One region of the Pseudomonas sp. Tav-5-1A genome, then DNA from elsewhere that is predicted to be linked to it. Evidence: predicted binding sites of a transcription regulator. Region 1 holds the regulator's gene; each other region holds the start of a gene.

Region 1 (4,509 bases):
AACCTGGACATTCTTGAGCGTCTGCTGCAGGGCCTGGCCAAGGCGTTCGGTCAGGTAGACCGAGCGATGGTGCCCGCCGGTGCAGCCGATGGCAATGGTGACGTAGGCGCGGTTGCTGGCGGCGAAGCGCGGCAACCACTTGAGCAGGTAGCTTGAGATGTCCTGGTACATCTCCTCGACGTCGGGCTGCGCGGCCAGGTAGTCGATGACCGGTTGCTCCAGGCCTGAATGGTCGCGAAGTTCCGGCTTCCAATAGGGGTTGGGCAGGCAGCGCACGTCGAACACCAGGTCGGCGTCCACCGGCATGCCACGCTTGAAACCAAATGACTCCACCAGGAACGCGGTGCCCGGCTCCGGCTTGTTCAGCAGGCGCAGCTTGAGCGAGTCGCGCAGCTGGTACAGGTTCAGGTGGGTGGTGTTGATCTTCAGGTCAGCCAGGTCGGCGATCGGGCTGAGCAGGTCGGTTTCCACCCGGATGGCTTCGGCCAGCGAACGGCTGGCGTTGCTCAGCGGGTGGCGGCGGCGGGTCTCGGAGAAGCGCTTGAGCAGGGTTTCTTCGTCGGCGTCCAGGTACAGCACGTCGCACTGGATGTGCTTGTCGCGGGCTTCCTGCAGCAGTTGCGGAAAACGCGACAGGTCGCTGGGCAGGTTGCGCGCATCGATGGACACGGCTACCAGCGGCTGGGCCAGCTCGGTGCGGATCAGGGCGCGCTCGGCCAATTCCGGCAGCAGGCCGGCCGGCAGGTTGTCGATGCAGTAGAAACCGTTGTCTTCCAGCACGTCCAGCGCGGTGCTTTTGCCCGAGCCGGAGCGGCCGCTGACGATGATCAGGCGCATGGTCAATGACCTTTCTGTTCGTCCAGCACAACCTGATAGAGGGCATCGCTGCTTTTCGCCGAGCGCAGGCGCTCGCGCACGTCGGCGCGGTCGAGCATGCCGGCGATCTGGCTCAGCAACGCCAGGTGTTCATTGGTCGCCTCCTGGGGGACCAGGAGCACGAAGACCAGGTCGACCGGGGCGCCGTCGATGGCGTCGTAGTCGATCTTGTTCTCCAGGTGCAGCAGGGCGCTGATCGGCGTGGTGCAGCCAACCAGGCGGCAATGGGGGATGGCAATACCGTTGCCAAAACCGGTCGAGCCCAGTTTTTCGCGGGCGACCAGGCTTTCGAACACTACCTGCATCTCAAGGCCCGGGACTTCCCGGGCGATGAGGGTGGCGATGTGTTCGAGTACTTTCTTCTTGCTGCCGCCCGGCGCGTTCACGAGGGAACGGCCGGGGGTCAGGATGTTTTCAAGTCGGATCATGAGGGGGGAGTGTCAGCGGGCGGTCTGGCCTTGCAGCAGACTCTGCTGTTTTTCCTTATGCTTTTTGAGTTGGCGGTCGAGCTTGTCGGTCAGCAGGTCGATGGCCGCGTACATGTCATCATGTTCCGCGTTTGCCACGACTTCGCCACCGGGTACGCGCAGGGTGGCCTCGATTTTCTGTTTCAGCTTCTCGACCTCCATGATGACCTGCACGTTGGTGATCTTGTCGAAATGGCGCTCCAATCGGTCGAGTTTCTCACCGATGTAAGTGCGCATGGCGTCGGTCACAACCAGTTGATGTCCACTGATGTTGACTTGCATACCGCTTTCTCCTTATTGCCAGTGCATAAAGAGACAGGTTGGTTAACCTGCCACTGGAACGCTGTGGCACATCCGGCAAGCCCACTGGCAGCGCCTTGGCGCTGCCAGGATTCACATCAGCCGCTTGCGTTCGCTGGACGGCGCGATCCCTAGGGATTCACGGTACTTGGCGACAGTGCGGCGGGCTACCTGGATGCCTTGTGCCTCCAGTAAACCAGCGATCTTGCTGTCACTCAATGGCTTTTTCTGATTTTCCGCGGCAACCAGTTTCTTGATGATCGCGCGGATCGCCGTGGACGAGCATTCTCCGCCCTCGGAGGTGCTGACGTGGCTGGAGAAAAAGTATTTCAGCTCGTAGATGCCGCGCGGGGTGTGCATGTATTTCTGCGTGGTCACCCGCGAAATGGTCGACTCGTGCATGCCCACCGCCTCGGCGATGTCGTGCAGCACCAGCGGCTTCATGGCCTCGTCGCCGTAGTCGAGGAAACCGCGCTGGTGCTCGACGATCTGGCTGGCGACCTTCATCAGGGTCTCGTTGCGGCTCTGCAGGCTCTTGATGAACCAGCGCGCCTCCTGCAACTGGTTGCGCATGAAGGTGTTGTCGGCGCTGGTGTCGGCGCGGCGCACGAAGCCGGCGTACTGCGGGTTGACGCGCAGGCGCGGTACGGCTTCCTGGTTCAGCTCCACCAGCCAGCGCTCGTTGTCCTTGCGCACGATGACGTCGGGCACCACGTACTCGGCTTCGCTGGACTCGATCTGCGAGCCAGGGCGCGGGTTGAGGCTTTGCACCAGTTCAATGACCTGGCGCAGCTCGTCTTCCTTGAGCTTCATGCGGCGCATCAGCTGGCTGTAGTCGCGGCTGCCCAGCAGGTCGATGTAGTCGGCCACCAGGCGCTGGGCCTCACTGAGCCACGGCGTGCGTGGGGGCATCTGGCGCAGTTGCAGCAGCAGGCATTCGCTGAGGTCGCGGGCGCCGATGCCGGCGGGCTCGAACTGCTGGATGCGGTGCAGCACGGCTTCCACTTCGTCCAGCTCGATGTCCAGTTCCGGGTCGAAGGAGTCGCAGATCTCCTGCAGCGTCTCGTCCAGGTAGCCCTGGTTGTTGATGCAGTCGATCAGGGTGACCGCGATCAGGCGATCGGTGTCGGACATGGGCGCCAGGTTGAGTTGCCACAGCAGATGGCTCTGCAGGCTTTCGCCGGCCGACGTGCGGGTGGTGAAGTCCCATTCGTCGTCATCGTTGCTGGGCAGGCTGCTGGCGCTGGTCTGGTAGATGTCTTCCCAGGCGGTGTCGACGGGAAGCTCGTTGGGAATGCGCTCGCTCCACTCGCCGTCTTCGAGGTTGTCGACGGTGGGGGCGGAGGTTTCCTGGTAGCTGGGCTCCTGGATTTCCGGGGTGACCTGTTGCTCGGCCTTGTCGGCCATGGGGTCGCTGTTGTCGAAGTCGTCGCCTTCTTCCTGGCGTTCGAGCATCGGATTGGATTCCAGGGCCTCCTGGATTTCCTGTTGGAGGTCCAGGGTGGAGAGCTGGAGGAGGCGGATGGCCTGTTGCAACTGCGGTGTCATCGTCAGTTGCTGGCCCATTCTTAGGACGAGCGATGGTTTCATGGCAGGGGCTTAACACCTTATTCGCCGGCGCAAAGCGCCATCCACTACGGGCGCCGAGGCTCTCGGCTTTTGTCGTAAGCAAATTATATGCCTGAAACCGAAGTGTTTGCCTAGAGCGACACCGCAATTAATTCGCGGCGCGCCCCGGGCAACCAGCCAAACACCTCGCCGTTACAGGCGGAACTCGTGGCCGAGGTAAACCTCTTTCACCAGTTGGTTTGCCAGGATGGTCTCGGCATCGCCTTCGGCGATCAGCTGGCCATCGTTGACGATGTAAGCGGTTTCACAGATATCCAGGGTCTCGCGAACGTTGTGGTCGGTGATCAACACGCCGATGCCCTTGTTCTTGAGGTGGTGGATGATCTGCTTGATGTCGCCGACCGAGATCGGGTCGACACCGGCAAAGGGTTCGTCCAGCAGGATGAACTTGGGCGCGGTCGCCAGCGCGCGGGCAATTTCCACCCGGCGCCGCTCGCCGCCCGACAGGCTCATGCCCAGGTTGTCGCGGATGTGCGTGATGTGGAACTCCTGCAGCAGGCTTTCCAGCTCCTTCACGCGGCCGGCCTTGTCCAGCTCCGGGCGGGTTTCCAGGATGGCCATGATGTTGTCGGAGACCGACAGCTTGCGGAAGATCGAGGCTTCCTGCGGCAGGTAGCCGATGCCCGAGCGAGCACGACCGTGCATGGGCTGGTGGCTCACGTCCAGGTCGTCGATCAGCACGCGGCCCTGATCGGCGCGCACCAGGCCGACGATCATGTAGAAGCAGGTGGTCTTGCCGGCGCCGTTAGGCCCCAGGAGGCCGACGATCTGCCCACTTTCGATGGACATGCTGACGTCACGCACCACTTGCCGGCCCTTGTAGGCTTTGGCCAGGTGCTGGGCTTTGAGGATAGCCATTACTTGCCCTGCTGCTGGTCGGTTTTGCTTTTCGGCTGGATGACCATGTCGATGCGTGGTCGTGGCGTGACCTTGGCGCCCGTGGCGCGGCCGGCGTTCACCACCTGCTTGACGGTGTCATAGACGATCTTCTCGCCTTCGGACGTGTTGCCGTCGTTCACCACCTTGGCCTGGTCGATCAGGATGATGCGGTTCTGCGCCGAGAAATACTGGATGGTCTTGCCGTAGCCCTGGACGATGGGCTTGTCGATCGCCGGCTTCTGCTCGTAGTAGGCCAGGTTGCCCACCGAGGTGAAGGTGTCGACGTCGCCCTGGGCGTTGCGGGTGATGGTCACGGTGTTGCCGGTGATCTTCATGGTGCCCTGGGTGATGATGACGT
Region 2 (4,509 bases), 3.1 Mb from region 1:
GATGCCCATCGCCTTGCCCTGGTGCTGGGCGGGGTACCACTGCGAGGCCAGCGGCAGCGACACTGCGAACGAGGCACCCGCCACGCCCAGGCCCACGCCCAGCAGCAACGCCTGCTCGTAGCTGTGGATGCCGAAATGCCAGGCGCAGAACAGCGCCACGATCACCGTGCACTGGCCGATCAGGCCGGCGGTCTTGGGCGACAGGCGATCCACCAGCACGCCCATCACCAGGCGCAGGATGGCCCCGGCAAGGATCGGCGTGGCGACGATCAGGCCGCGTTGCTGGGTGGTCAATTGCAGGTCGTTGGCGATCTGCACGGCCAACGGGCCCAGCAGGTACCAGACCATGAAGCTCAGATCGAAATACAGGAAGGCGGCGAACAGCGTAGGGGCATGGCCGGATTTCCAGAAGCTTGTGCTCATCGAACACCTCGACAGGGGGCAGCAGGGGCCGAAAACGAAAAAACGCCGCAACCCGGCTCGCCAGGGCGAGAGGGTGTGCGACGTCTTTGTCGTTCAATGTGGGGGCAACCGCCGTTGGCTACCTGGCTGATACAAAGCAAATCCCGGGCCAGCCCCCACGCGCGTTCTTACGGAACAAGGGTGGGGATCAGCCCAGCAGTTCGCTCATGGCAATGATCTGCTCCGCCACCTGGATCAGCTTCTGCTGGCGGCTCATGGCCTGCCGGCGCATCAGGGTGTAGGCCTCCTCTTCCTTGCAGTCCTTCATCTTCATCAGCAGCCCCTTGGCCAGCTCGATGCGCTTGCGCTCGGCCAGCTGCTGGTCGCGGGCCTGCAGTTGCGCGCGCAGGGCCTGGTCGCTCTCGAAGCGGGCCATGGCCACGTCGAGGATCGGCTGCAGGCGCTGGGCCTGGATGCCTTCGACGATGTAGGCGCTGACCCCGGACTTGATCGCCTGGCGCATTACCTGCGGGTCGTGTTCGTCGGTGAACATCACAATGGGGCGCGGCTGGTCACGGCTCACCAGCACCACTTGCTCCATCACATCGCGGCCCGGTGACTCGGTATCGATCAGAATGACGTCCGGGCGCACCGTTTCGACGCGCGCCGGCAGGTCGATGGTCAGGCCCGACTCGTCGATCACCTCGAAACCGGCTTCCACCAACGCCGACTTGAGGCGCCCGACCTTGCGCGGGGTGTCGTTGATCAACAGGATACGCAGCATAGTGGTCGTCTCCCGTCAGTCATCGGCCAAGGCATGCAGGGCGAAGCTGCGCGCGTAGCCGGCGGGGTCGCTGCCGTCCCAGACCTTGCCATCGATCAGTTGGCTGCTGCGCAGATCATCAGGGGCCACTGGCACACCGACACTGGCGGCTGCGCTGCGGTACAGCGCGGTCTGCTGCACTTGCCGGGCGATGCCCAGGTAGTCCGGGTCATGGCGCAGCAGGCCCCAGCGGCGGAACTGGGTCATGAACCACATGGCGTCGGACAGCCACGGCTGGTTGACGCTGCCGCCGGCGAAGAAGCGCAGGGCGTGAGGGTCATGCCAGTGGTGGCCCAGGCCGTCGTCGTAGTTGCCCAGCAGACGCGGCTCGATGGCGCTCAGTGGTGCGTCCAGGTACTCCTCGCCGCTGAGCAGCTGCGCGGTGCCACGCAGGTTTTCCGGGCTCTGCTCGATGAAGCGGCTGGCCTGCAGCACGCTGGCCACCAGGGCGCGGGCGCTGTTGGGGTGCTGGTCGATGAAGGCCTGGGTGCACGCCAGCACCTTCTCCGGGTGGTCGGGCCAGATTGCCTGGCTGGTGCTGAGGGTGAAGCCCAGGCCTTGGTCCACAGCGCTGGCGGCCCAGGGCTCGCCCACGCAGAAGCCGTCGATGCGCTCGGCGCGCAGGTGCGCCACCATCTGCGGCGGGGGGACCACCACGCTGTCGACGTCGTCGAGCGGGTGGATGCCCTGGGCGGCCAGCCAGTAATACAGCCACAGGGCGTGGGTGCCGGTGGGGAAGGTCTGGGCGAAGGTCAGGCGTGCACCTTGCTGGTGCGCGTGGCGCGCCAGTGCCTCGGGGCTGGTCACGCCAACGGCCTGCAGCGTGGGTGACAGGTTGATGCTCTGGCCGTTCTGGTTGAGGCCCATCAGCACCGCCATGTCGCTGGCCGGGGTGCCGCCGATGCCCAGGTGCACGGCGTAGACCATGCCGTACAGGCTGTGGGCAGCGTCCAGTTCGCCACTCAACAGTTTGTCGCGCAGCCCGGCCCAAGACGCCTGGCGGTGCAGGTTCAGGGTCAGGCCGTGGGGCTGGGCGAAGCCTTGGGTGGCGGCGACCACCAGCGGGGCGCAGTCAGTGAGGGCCATGTAGCCGATGTTCAGGCTGGTTATCTCCGGCGCATCGCTGCCGGCCACCCAGGCCAGGGGGGTGTGGGGCTCGGTCATGTCGGGGGTCCGTGTGGAAGTACCCAAAGTGACGCAAGAGGTATGCCAGTGCACCGGGACGGTGCTGGATGCGGACGCCGCCTGCGGCAGCTGCTACGGGGGCGTAAATGTGGCTATAATGCCGGCCCCCGACGATCTTCCAACGAGTCATGCCTGCCCATGTATAACCTGGCCCGCCAGCTGTTGTTCAAACTCTCTCCGGAAACCTCCCACGACCTGTCCCTGGACCTGATCGGCGCAGGTGGCCGCCTGGGGCTCAACGGCTTGCTGACCAAGGCGCCGGCGCGTCTGCCCGTGACCGTCATGGGCCTTGCGTTCGACAACCCGGTGGGCCTGGCTGCGGGCCTGGACAAGAACGGCGCGGCCATCGACGGTTTCGCCCAGCTGGGCTTCGGCTTCGTCGAGATCGGCACGGTGACCCCGCGCCCGCAGCCGGGCAACCCCAAGCCGCGCATCTTCCGCCTGCCTGAAGCCACCGCCATCATCAACCGCATGGGCTTCAACAACCTGGGCGTGGACAACCTGCTGAACCGCGTGCGCGCGTCGCAGTACAAGGGCGTGCTGGGCATCAACATCGGCAAGAACTTCGACACCCCGGTGGAGCGCGCCGTCGACGACTACCTGATCTGCCTGGACAAGGTCTACGCCCACGCCAGCTACATCACCGTCAACGTCAGCTCGCCCAACACCCCGGGCCTGCGCAGCCTGCAGTTCGGCGAGTCGCTCAAGCAGCTGCTCGACGCCCTGGCAGCACGCCGCGAAGTGCTGGCCGCGCAGCACGGCAAGCGCGTGCCGGTGGCGATCAAGATCGCCCCGGACATGAGCGACGAGGAAACCGTGCAAGTGGCCCAGGCGCTGCTGGCCTCCGGCATGGACGCGGTCATCGCCACCAACACCACCCTGGGCCGTGAAGGCGTCGAGGGCCTGGCCCACGGTGACGAGGCGGGCGGTTTGTCGGGCGCGCCGGTGCGCGAGAAGAGCACCCACATCGTCAAGGTGCTGGCCGGCGAGCTGGCCGGGCGCATGCCGATCATCGCCGTGGGCGGTATCACCGAAGGCAAGCACGCGGCCGAGAAAATCGCCGCCGGCGCCAGCCTGGTGCAGCTGTACTCGGGCTTCATCTACAAGGGCCCGGCGCTGATCCGCGAGGCGGTGGACGCCATCGCCGCGCTGCCACGAGGCTGAAGGCATAAAAAAGGGGCCCTCGAAGGGGCCCCTGGGCTCTCGCCCGCCGCCCGTTAGGGCGCGCATGGTTGATCACGAAAATGTAAGAGAAAAATCGTCCTCGTCAGCCGACCGCGTGAAGTTCGTTGAGTCTGTGGATACCCGCAGTGCCGGTCATACCGTCCCAGTTGTCGCCGCGTCCTTCACGCCAGCCATTGATCCAGGCTTGACGAACTGACGGTAGAGTAAAAGGGCAAAGCTCACGGGATTTGCCATGGATGCCATATTGGTATCCGCGTAAAAATGCTCGTTCCAACGGATCACGCTTAAGTCTTCTCATAGGGTGTTGCCCTCGTCTGTTGACTGTTATGTCCCGTCGGCCTCGTCTGAGGCCGGGCAGAGTCTTTCTGCCGGTTTTGGATGCTCGCTGCCGGCGTGGCGAGCAGTGGTGCCGTACCATTGCGATGCGGCCTGTAGGGATTTCTAAACAATGCGTTCTTCCGTGTGAACGACCGTTTTGTCATAAGGACGTAACGATTATGGTGTCTCGACCATAAGTAAAAGGATGCTTCAAAGGCCAGCGGGGGTTAAACCCGGCTATGATCAGCCTTGCAGCCCCAGTAATGGGACGTTGCCATCAGGGATTGATGGCTAAATGCTTTTCAGTATTAAACGACGAAGGGTCATTTTCAGGCCCGTCGTTTTGCAGAATTTTTTTCTGCCGGGGCGATCAAAGGCTGTTCCACAGCCGATTTCCAGTCCCGGCGGTCGACACCACGGTGGTGTCACACGGGCGCTTCCACAGAAAAGCGCCTGGTTAAACTCGGGAAGGGTGATGCGTTGCCCTTCCATTTATGGCTCATGCCCCTGGATACCCCATGTCGGATCGTTACGAACTCTTCCTCACCTGCCCCAAGGGCCTCGAAGGCCTGCTTGCTGAGGAAGCCACCGCGCTT
Region 3 (4,509 bases), 1.4 Mb from region 1:
GAGCACCGGCTTGTGGTTGTCCCATTTGGTCAGGGCGACCTTGGGGGCTATGTCCAGGCGTTGTTGCACGCTGTCCAGCAGTGGCGCGAGGGTGGCGGGCGGCGCGGCGAAGGCAGCGCTGGAGAACAGGGTGGCGGTGAGCAGCAGGGTTCTACGCATTGTCGTACTCATGTTGTTATTGGTGACGAACGGTAGGGGCCGATTCTAGCGGCCAGGGGGTTCCAGCGGGCATAAAAAAAGCCTCCCGAAGGAGGCCTTTTTCAAATCACGCGGCTTGCGCCAACGTCACCGGATTAGCAGCTGTAGTACAGCTCGTATTCCAGTGGGTGCACGAAGGTGCGCACCTTGATTTCTTCTTCGCTTTTCAGGGCGATGTAAGCGTCGATGAAGTCGTCGCTGAAAACGCCGCCTTTGGTCAGGAACGCACGACCTTTGTCCAGCTCTTCCAGGGCTTCTTTCAGGCTGCCGCAAACTTGTGGGATCTCTTTCGCCTCTTCAGGCGGCAGGTCGTACAGGTTTTTGTCAGCGGCGTCGCCAGGGTGGATCTTGTTCTGGATACCGTCCAGGCCGGCCATCAGCAGTGCTGCGAAGGCCAGGTATGGGTTGGCAGCCGGATCCGGGAAGCGTGCTTCGATACGACGGCCGCGTGGGCTGTTGACGTAAGGAATACGGATCGAAGCCGAACGGTTGCGAGCCGAGTAGGCCAGCATTACTGGAGCTTCGAAGCCTGGGACCAGACGCTTGTACGAGTTGGTCGCCGGGTTGGTGAAGCCGTTCAGGGCCTTACCGTGCTTGATGATACCGCCGATGAAGTACAGGGCGGTGTCGGACAGGCCGGCATAGCCTTCGCCAGCGAAGGTGTTCTTGCCATCTTTGGCGATGGACATGTGTACGTGCATACCCGAGCCGTTGTCGCCGTACAGTGGCTTAGGCATGAAGGTAGCGGTACGGCCGTAGGCGTCGGCAACGTTGTGCACAACGTACTTCAGGGTCTGGACTTCGTCGGCCTTCTTCACCAGGGTGTTGAACTTGACGCCGATTTCGTTCTGGCCAGCAGTTGCCACTTCGTGGTGGTGAACTTCAACGACCTGGCCCATTTCTTCCAGTGCGTTGCACATGGCGGTACGGATTTCGTGGTCGTGGTCGAACGGAGGAACTGGGAAGTAGCCGCCTTTCACGCCTGGACGGTGGCCCTTGTTGCCGCCTTCCACGTCCTGGTCGGACATCCACGAACCTTGTTCCGAGTAGATCTTGAACATGGAACCGGAGATGTCGGACTTGAACTTCACTTCGTCGAAGATGAAGAACTCTGGCTCTGGGCCGGCGAACACGGTGTCACCGATACCGGTCGACTTCAGGTACTCTTCGGCGCGGTGGGCGATGGCGCGCGGGTCGCGATCGTAGCCTTGCATGGTCGAAGGTTCGATGATGTCGCAGACCAGGATCAGGGTCGGCTCTTCGGTGAACGGGTCCAGGACGGCAGTTTCGTCGTCCGGCAGCAGGATCATGTCGGAGGCTTCGATGCCTTTCCAACCAGCGATGGAGGAACCGTCGAACATCTTGCCGACTTCGAAGAAGTCGTCTTCCAGCGCGTCACGGGCTGGCATGGTGACGTGGTGCTGGGTGCCCTTGGTGTCCGTGAAGCGCAGATCAATCCACTTGACGTCATGATCTTTGATGAGTTGAACCGACTTCGACATGTTGTCCTCCGGGGTGAATAAGGGCTGGTAGTGGTTAGCCCTGTAATTTGGGTGATGCCGGGCGCGAATAGTCTGCCAAGGCAACCTGCCTCACAAGGGAGCAATTTGCATGCCAGTGCCCCGAGATGGGTTTTTTGCCCCAAACCCAAGCATTTCGGCCTGTTTTCGGCAAAATGCGCCGATTTGCCGCACTGTTTTGAAGCGCTAGCAATCCGTAAGGCACCATAAAGGTGCACTGAAAACCTTCTGTACGATAACTGGTTAAAAGCTGAGCAATTTCCGCTATAATCCTGCCCCCCCTTTTTCGGCTGGCACCTCGCGCGCTGTTTTTCATGAAACTAATCGTAAAAGTCTTCCCAGAAATCACCATCAAGAGCCGGCCCGTTCGGAAGAACTTCATTCGCCAGCTCGCCAAGAACATCCGCGTCGTGCTCCGTGAACTGGACCCGAAGCTGGTGGTGGATGGCGTGTGGGACAACCTCACCGTTGTCACCCGCATCGAAGATGCGAAAATCCAGCGCGAGATGATCGAGCGCCTCAAGTGCGTGCCCGGCATCACCCATTTCCTCCAGGTGGATGAATACCCACTGGGCGATATGGACGACCTGGTCGCCCAGTGCAAGCAGCACTTCGGCCACCTGCTGGCAGGCAAGATGTTCGCCGTGCGCTGCAAGCGCGCCGGCAAGCACACCTTCAGCTCCATGGACGTCGACCGTTATGTTGGCAGCCAGTTGCGCCAGCAGTGCGGCGCCGCCGGCATCGAGCTGCGCACCCCGGACGTGGAAGTGCGCCTGGAGATCCGCGACAAGCGCGTGTTCATCATCCACAGCCAGCACCAGGGCATCGGCGGCTACCCGCTGGGCTCGCTGGAGCAGACCCTGGTACTGATGTCCGGAGGCTTCGACTCCACCGTGGCTGCCTACCAGATGATGCGCCGCGGCCTGATGACCCACTTCTGCTTCTTCAACCTGGGCGGCCGTGCCCACGAGCTGGGCGTGATGGAAGTCGCGCACTTCCTGTGGAAGAAATACGGCAGCTCCCAGCGCGTGCTGTTCATCAGCATCCCGTTCGAGGAAGTGGTGGGCGAGCTGCTGGGCAAGGTCGACAACAGCCACATGGGCGTGATTCTCAAGCGCATGATGCTGCGCGCCGCCAGCCGCATGGCCGATCGTCTGCAAATTGATGCCCTGGTAACCGGCGAGGCCATCTCGCAAGTGTCGAGCCAGACGCTTCCGAACCTCTCGGTGATCAGTGCGGCAACCGACAAGCTGCTGCTGCGTCCATTGCTTGCCAGCCATAAGCAGGACATCATTGACCAGGCCAACGAAATCGGCACCGCCGACTTCGCCAAGCACATGCCTGAATATTGCGGGGTGATTTCGGTCAACCCCACCACCAAGGCCAAGCCCCACCGCGTCGCCTATGAAGAACAGCAGTTCGACATGGCCGTGCTGGAGCGGGCCCTGGAACGCGCCAAGCTCGTTTCCATCGACAATGTGATCGATGAATTGGGCCAGGACATCGAAATCGAGGAAGTCGCCCAGGCCCTGGCCGGGCAGGTGATCATCGACATTCGGCATCCGGACGCCCAGGAAGACGAGCCCCTTGAACTCGAAGGCATCGAGGTCAAGGCACTGCCGTTCTATGCACTGAACAGCCGTTTCAAGGAACTGGACCCCACCCGTCAGTACCTGCTGTATTGCGACAAAGGCGTGATGAGTCGCCTGCATGCCCACCACTTGCTCAGTGAGGGACATGCCAATGTGCGCGTTTATCGACCGAGCTAAGCGCCCGGGGCTGTTTGCCTGTGGCCTGCGTCACCGGCCCCCCGACGCCACCGTAAAGCTGTAACGGCTTTGCGGGACTCTAAGTCAAATCGCTGTCACAACCTGTCAGCACACCGAATCCTCTGATCGAGATACACAAGTGATCGAAAATCTACGTAACATCGCCATCATCGCTCACGTTGACCATGGTAAAACCACCCTGGTAGACAAACTGCTGCGTCAATCGGGCACCCTGGAGCGCAACGAGCTCAACGACGAGCGCGTGATGGACTCCAACGACCAGGAGAAAGAGCGCGGTATTACCATTCTGGCGAAGAACACCGCCATCAACTGGAATGGCTACCACATCAACATCGTCGACACCCCCGGCCACGCCGACTTCGGCGGTGAAGTAGAACGCGTTATGTCGATGGTCGACTCCGTTCTGCTGCTGGTTGACGCTCAAGACGGCCCTATGCCGCAAACTCGCTTCGTGACCAAGAAGGCCTTCGAAGCCGGTCTGAAGCCGATCGTCGTGATCAACAAGATCGACCGTCCGGGCGCGCGTCCTGATTGGGTTCTGGACCAGATCTTCGATCTGTTCGACAACCTGGGTGCCACCGACGAACAGCTGGACTTCAAAGTCGTCTACGCCTCGGCCATCAACGGCATCGCCGGCCTGGACCACACCGACATGGCCGAAGACATGACCCCGCTGTACCAGGCGGTCGTGGATCACGTGCCAGCTCCAGCCGTTGACCGTGACGGCGCGTTCCAGATGCAGATCTCGGCTCTGGACTACAACAGCTTCCTGGGCGTCATCGGTGTTGGCCGTATCGCTCGCGGTCGCGTCAAGCCTAACACCCCGGTTGTGGCTATCAGCGCCGACGGCAAGCGCCGCAACGGTCGTATCCTGAAGCTGATGGGTCACCACGGCCTGCACCGCATCGACGTAGAAGAAGCCGCTGCCGGCGACATCGTCTGCATCAGCGGTTTCGACGAGCTGTTCATCTCCGACACCCTGTGCGACCCACTGACCGTCG
Region 4 (4,509 bases), 2.6 Mb from region 1:
CCGACACCGGTTACGACGTGCGCGGCGCCGATTACCCGCGCCTGCGCCAGACGCCGCTGCAATGGCCGTGCGAGCCTGGCCGCGGCGACGACCGCAACCCGGTGCGCTACGTCACGCCCGACGGCCCGCGCTTTCCTAGCGACGACGGCCGCGCGCGCTTCTTTGCCCGGCCGCACATGGCCCCCGCCGAGCTGCCCGACGATGACTTCCCGCTGGTGCTCAACACCGGCCGCGTGCAGCACCAATGGCACACCCTGACCAAGACCGGCAAGGTCGCCAGCCTGAATAAGCTCAACCCCGGGCCCTTCGTTGAGGTGCACCCCGAGGACGCCGCGCGCCTGGGCATCGCCGAGCGCGACCAGGTGCGCCTGCAAACCCGCCGCGGCCACGCGGTGCTGCCAGCGCGGGTCAGCGACCGGGTGCTGCCGGGCAACCTGTTCGCGCCGTTCCACTGGAATGATCTGTACGGCGACGACCTGGCCGTCAACGCCATGACCAGCGACGCCGTCGACCCGGTGTCGTGGCAGCCGGAGTTCAAGTTCAGCGCCGTGACCCTGAGCCGGGTCAGCGGTGCCTTGATACCCACGGTCGAAGCCGATGCTTGCCAGCCTGACGCGGTGGTGCCCGAGCAGTGGGTGCTGTGGGCCTCCCAGACCGGCAACGCCGAGGCCTTGGCCAGCCTCTGCGGTGAGCAGTTGCGGGGGGCGGGCCTGCAGGTGCAGGTCAACTGCATGGACGAAGTCAGCCTGCCGCAATTGCGCCAGGCGCGCAGCGTGCTGTTGATCACTAGTACCTTTGGCGACGGTGACGCGCCGGACAACGGCAGTGGGCTATGGGCCGCATTGCAGGAGGGGGGCGCCGAGCAGTTGGCCGGGGTGCGCTATTCGGTCCTGGCCTTGGGCGACAGCAGCTACGAGCAGTTTTGCGGCTTCGGTCGCAAACTCGATGCCCGCCTGCAACACCTGGGTGCCACCGCGCTGGTGCCGCGCATGGACTGCGAGCCCAACTACCAGGAACTGGCCGAGCAGTGGCTGGGCCAGATCAACCTGGCGCTGACGGGCACTGCGCCAGTCCGGCCTGCGGTGGCCAGGGACTACAGCGGCTACAGCCGCCAGCGCCCCTGCCAGGTGCGCATCAAGCACAACCGCCTGCTCAACGCGACGGGCGCGGAGAAGGAAACCCGGCAGATCGTCTTCGACCTGAGCGACACCGGCCTGCAGTACCAGGCCGGCGACGCCCTGGGCGTGTGGCCCACCAACTGCCTGACCCTGGTGGAGGAACTGCTCGCCGCCCTGGGCCTGGACAGCAGCCAGCACGTGCAGGTGCCCGACCAGGGCGAGATGGCCCTGGCCCAGGCGCTGCACAAACATTACGAGATCACCCGCATCACCCCCGCCTGGTTGGCGCTGGTGGCCGAGCGCAGCGGCAGCCCGCGGCTGGCCGAGTTGCTGGCGGCGGATAACAAGGAAGGCTTGAACCAGTGGCTATGGGGCCGGCAGCTGCTCGACCTGCTGGACGAATTCCCCACCGAAGTCAGTACCGATGAATTGCTGGGCCTGCTTAAACCGCTGCAACCACGGCTGTACTCCATCAGCTCCAGCGCCCAGGCCACGCCCAACGAGGTGCACCTCACGGTGTCCACCGTGCGCTACCGCCACAACGACCGCGCACGCAGCGGCGTGTGCTCGGCGTTCCTCGCCGACCGCGCCAGCAACGGCCTGGTGTCGATTTTCGTGCAGCCGTCCAAACACTTCAAAGTGCCCGCCGACCCCGCCGCGCCGATGATCATGGTCGGCCCCGGCACCGGCGTCGCGCCGTTCCGCGCCTTCTTGCAGGAGCGCCAGGCCAGTGGCGCCAGCGGCCCCAATTGGCTGCTGTTCGGCGAGCAGCGCCAGGCCACCGATTTCTACTACCACGACGAGCTGGAGCGCTGGTTGCAGCAGGGCCACCTGCAACGCCTGGACACGGCTTTTTCCCGCGACCAGGCGCAGAAGGTCTACGTGCAGCAGCGCATGCTGGAGCAGGGCGCGCAGTTGTGGGCGTGGCTGCAGCAGGGCGCGCACTTCTACGTGTGCGGCGACGCCAGCCGCATGGCCAAGGACGTCGACACGGCGCTGAAGGCGGTGATCGCCGAGCATGGCGGCGTGGACGCCGAGGCGTACGTGGCGCAGATGAGCAAGGCCAAGCGCTACCTGCGCGATGTGTACTGAAACGAGGCACAGCGCAGGTTTTCGCACCAACCTGGCCCCGTAGCCGCTGCCGCCAGGCTGCGCTGGCCGGTATTGCCACCAGGATTTTGTGGGTGGACGCAAGGGCCAGCGCAGCCTGGCGGCAGCGGCTACGGGTAAATCCCGTGTTGGCATGCAACCTGCTTCGAGACTATCAGCCCACCCGCGTTCAACGGCGATCGCACCCAGGGGCACCCCACACAGATACCAGGCAAAGGCGCCTGGAGCTTAACGGCTCCAGGCGTCTTTTTTTTGTTCGAGGAAAACCTGCATGAACGCATTCATGACGCTCAAGCCGCGCCCGCAACTGATCATCGTCGGCAACGGCATGGTCGGCCACCACTGTGTCGAGCAACTGATTGAGCGCGGGGTCCTGGCGCAGTTCCAGGTGCGGGTGTTCGGCGAAGAGCGCCAGCGCGCCTACGACCGCGTGCACCTGTCCGAGTACTTCGGCGGCAAGGACGCCGAGGCGCTGGCCCTGGGCGATGCCACCCTGTACGCCGACCACGGCGTGCAGCTGCACCTGGACGAAGCGGTGCTGGAGATCGACCGGGCCAACCGCCAGGTGGTCACCGCCCAAGGCCGCTATGCCTACGACCAACTGGTGCTGGCCACCGGTTCCTACCCGTTCGTGCCGCCCATTGCCGGCTCCGAAGGCGACGCGCGGCTGGTGTACCGCACCCTCGACGACCTCGACGCCATCCGCCAGGCCGCCAGCACTGCCCGCCGTGGCGCGGTGGTGGGGGGCGGCCTGCTGGGCCTGGAGGCGGCCAACGCGCTGAAGTCCCTGGGCCTGGAAGCCCACGTGGTGGAGTTCGCCCCGCGGCTGATGCCGGTGCAACTGGACAGCGACGGCGGCGCCGCGCTGCGCGCGCAGATCGAGGCCCTGGGGGTAGGCGTGCATGTGTCGCGTGCCACCCAGGCCATCGTCGCCGGCGAGGCCTATCGCTACCGCATGAACTTCGACGGTGGCGAGTTCCTGGAAACCGACCTGGTGGTGTTCTCTGCCGGCATCCGCCCCCAGGACGCCCTCGGGCGCAGCGCCGGCCTTGACGTTGCCACGCGTGGCGGCGTGGTGGTGGACGCGCACTGCCGCACCAGCGACCCGGCGATCTTCGCCATCGGCGAATGCGCGTCCTGGAACGGCAGCGTGTTCGGCCTGGTGGCGCCCGGCTACAGCATGGCGCGCAACGTCGCGGCGCTGCTGGCGGGGCAGGGCGAGGCCACCTTCGGCGGTGCCGACATGTCCACCAAGCTCAAGCTGCTGGGCGTGGACGTGGGCTCCATCGGCGACGCCCACGCCGCCACGCCGGGTGCGAAAAGCTACCGCTTCATCGACGAGGCCAACGCCAGCTACCGGCGCCTGGTGGTGTCGCCGTGCGGCAGCAAGGTCATTGGCGCCGTGCTGGTGGGCGACAACAGCTACTACGACACGCTGCTGCAGTACGTGCAGAACGGCATCGCCCTGCCCAAGGATCCGTCCAGCCTGATCCTGCCCCTGAGCGACGGCGCCCCGGCCCTGGGCGCCGATGCCCTGCCCGACAGCGCCACCCTGTGTTCCTGCCACAACGTGACCAAGGGCGCGGTGTGCGCGGCCATCGACAGCGGCTGCGGCGACCTGCCCAGCCTGAAGGCGCAGACCAAGGCTTGCACCGGTTGCGGCGGCTGTGCGGCGCTGCTCAAGCAGGTGTTCGAGCACGAGCTGATCGCCCGCGGCGTGGCTGTGGACAAGAGCCTGTGCGAGCACTTCGCCTACACCCGCCAGGAGCTCTACGCGCTGGCGCGGGTAGGCGACATTCACAGCTTCGAGGAACTGCTGGCCCGTCACGGCCGTGGCCACGTGGGCTGCGATATCTGCAAGCCCACCGCCGGCAACATCCTCGCCTCGTGCTGGAACCAGCCGATCATGGACCCGTCGCTGGCGCCGCTGCAGGACACCAACGACACCTTCATGGCCAACATGCAGAAGAACGGCACCTACTCGGTGGTGCCACGCATTCCCGGTGGCGAGATTACCCCGGACAAGCTGATCGCCATCGGCGCGGTGGCGAAGAAATACGACCTGTACACCAAGATCACCGGCGGCCAGCGCATCGACCTGTTCGGCGCCCAGCTGCACCAATTGCCCGACATCTGGGGCGAGCTGATCGACGCCGGCTTCGAGACCGGCCACGCCTACGGCAAGAGCACGCGCACGGTGAAAAGCTGCGTGGGCAGCACCTGGTGCCGCTACGGCGTGCAGGACAGCGTGAAGATGGCGCTGTTCATCGAGGACCGCTAC

The links. Region 1 encodes sigma-54, which starts transcription at its own class of promoters, with help from an activator protein. Its sites were predicted from a motif close to ANTGGCATNNANNTTGCTNT; they were not measured.
Region 2: the regulator sigma-54 is predicted to act here: its motif matches at 2,420-2,439, upstream of AC0J42_RS09630 (CmpA/NrtA family ABC transporter substrate-binding protein).
Region 3: the regulator sigma-54 is predicted to act here: its motif matches at 1,798-1,817, upstream of glnA (glutamate--ammonia ligase).
Region 4: the regulator sigma-54 is predicted to act here: its motif matches at 2,356-2,375, upstream of nirB (nitrite reductase large subunit NirB).

The regions. Positions count from the first base shown of each region.
Region 1 is NZ_CM146901.1:5,669,270-5,673,778, reverse strand. It holds gene rapZ (RNase adapter RapZ) at 1-837, opposite strand, end outside; gene ptsN (PTS IIA-like nitrogen regulatory protein PtsN) at 840-1,304, opposite strand; gene hpf (ribosome hibernation-promoting factor, HPF/YfiA family) at 1,317-1,625, opposite strand; gene AC0J42_RS26105 (RNA polymerase factor sigma-54) at 1,737-3,233, opposite strand; gene lptB (LPS export ABC transporter ATP-binding protein) at 3,405-4,130, opposite strand; gene lptA (lipopolysaccharide transport periplasmic protein LptA) at 4,130-4,509, opposite strand, start outside.
Region 2 is NZ_CM146901.1:2,113,723-2,118,231, forward strand. It holds gene AC0J42_RS09620 (nitrate/nitrite transporter) at 1-423, opposite strand, end outside; gene AC0J42_RS09625 (ANTAR domain-containing response regulator) at 611-1,186, opposite strand; gene AC0J42_RS09630 (CmpA/NrtA family ABC transporter substrate-binding protein) at 1,202-2,389, opposite strand; gene AC0J42_RS09635 (quinone-dependent dihydroorotate dehydrogenase) at 2,549-3,574, shown strand; gene rmf (ribosome modulation factor) at 3,678-3,893, opposite strand; gene rlmKL (bifunctional 23S rRNA (guanine(2069)-N(7))-methyltransferase RlmK/23S rRNA (guanine(2445)-N(2))-methyltransferase RlmL) at 4,432-4,509, shown strand, end outside.
Region 3 is NZ_CM146901.1:413,017-417,525, forward strand. It holds gene AC0J42_RS02010 (chorismate mutase) at 1-159, opposite strand, end outside; gene glnA (glutamate--ammonia ligase) at 294-1,700, opposite strand; gene thiI (tRNA uracil 4-sulfurtransferase ThiI) at 2,033-3,487, shown strand; gene typA (translational GTPase TypA) at 3,627-4,509, shown strand, end outside.
Region 4 is NZ_CM146901.1:1,635,120-1,639,628, forward strand. It holds gene AC0J42_RS07375 (sulfite reductase subunit alpha) at 1-2,210, shown strand, start outside; gene nirB (nitrite reductase large subunit NirB) at 2,500-4,509, shown strand, end outside.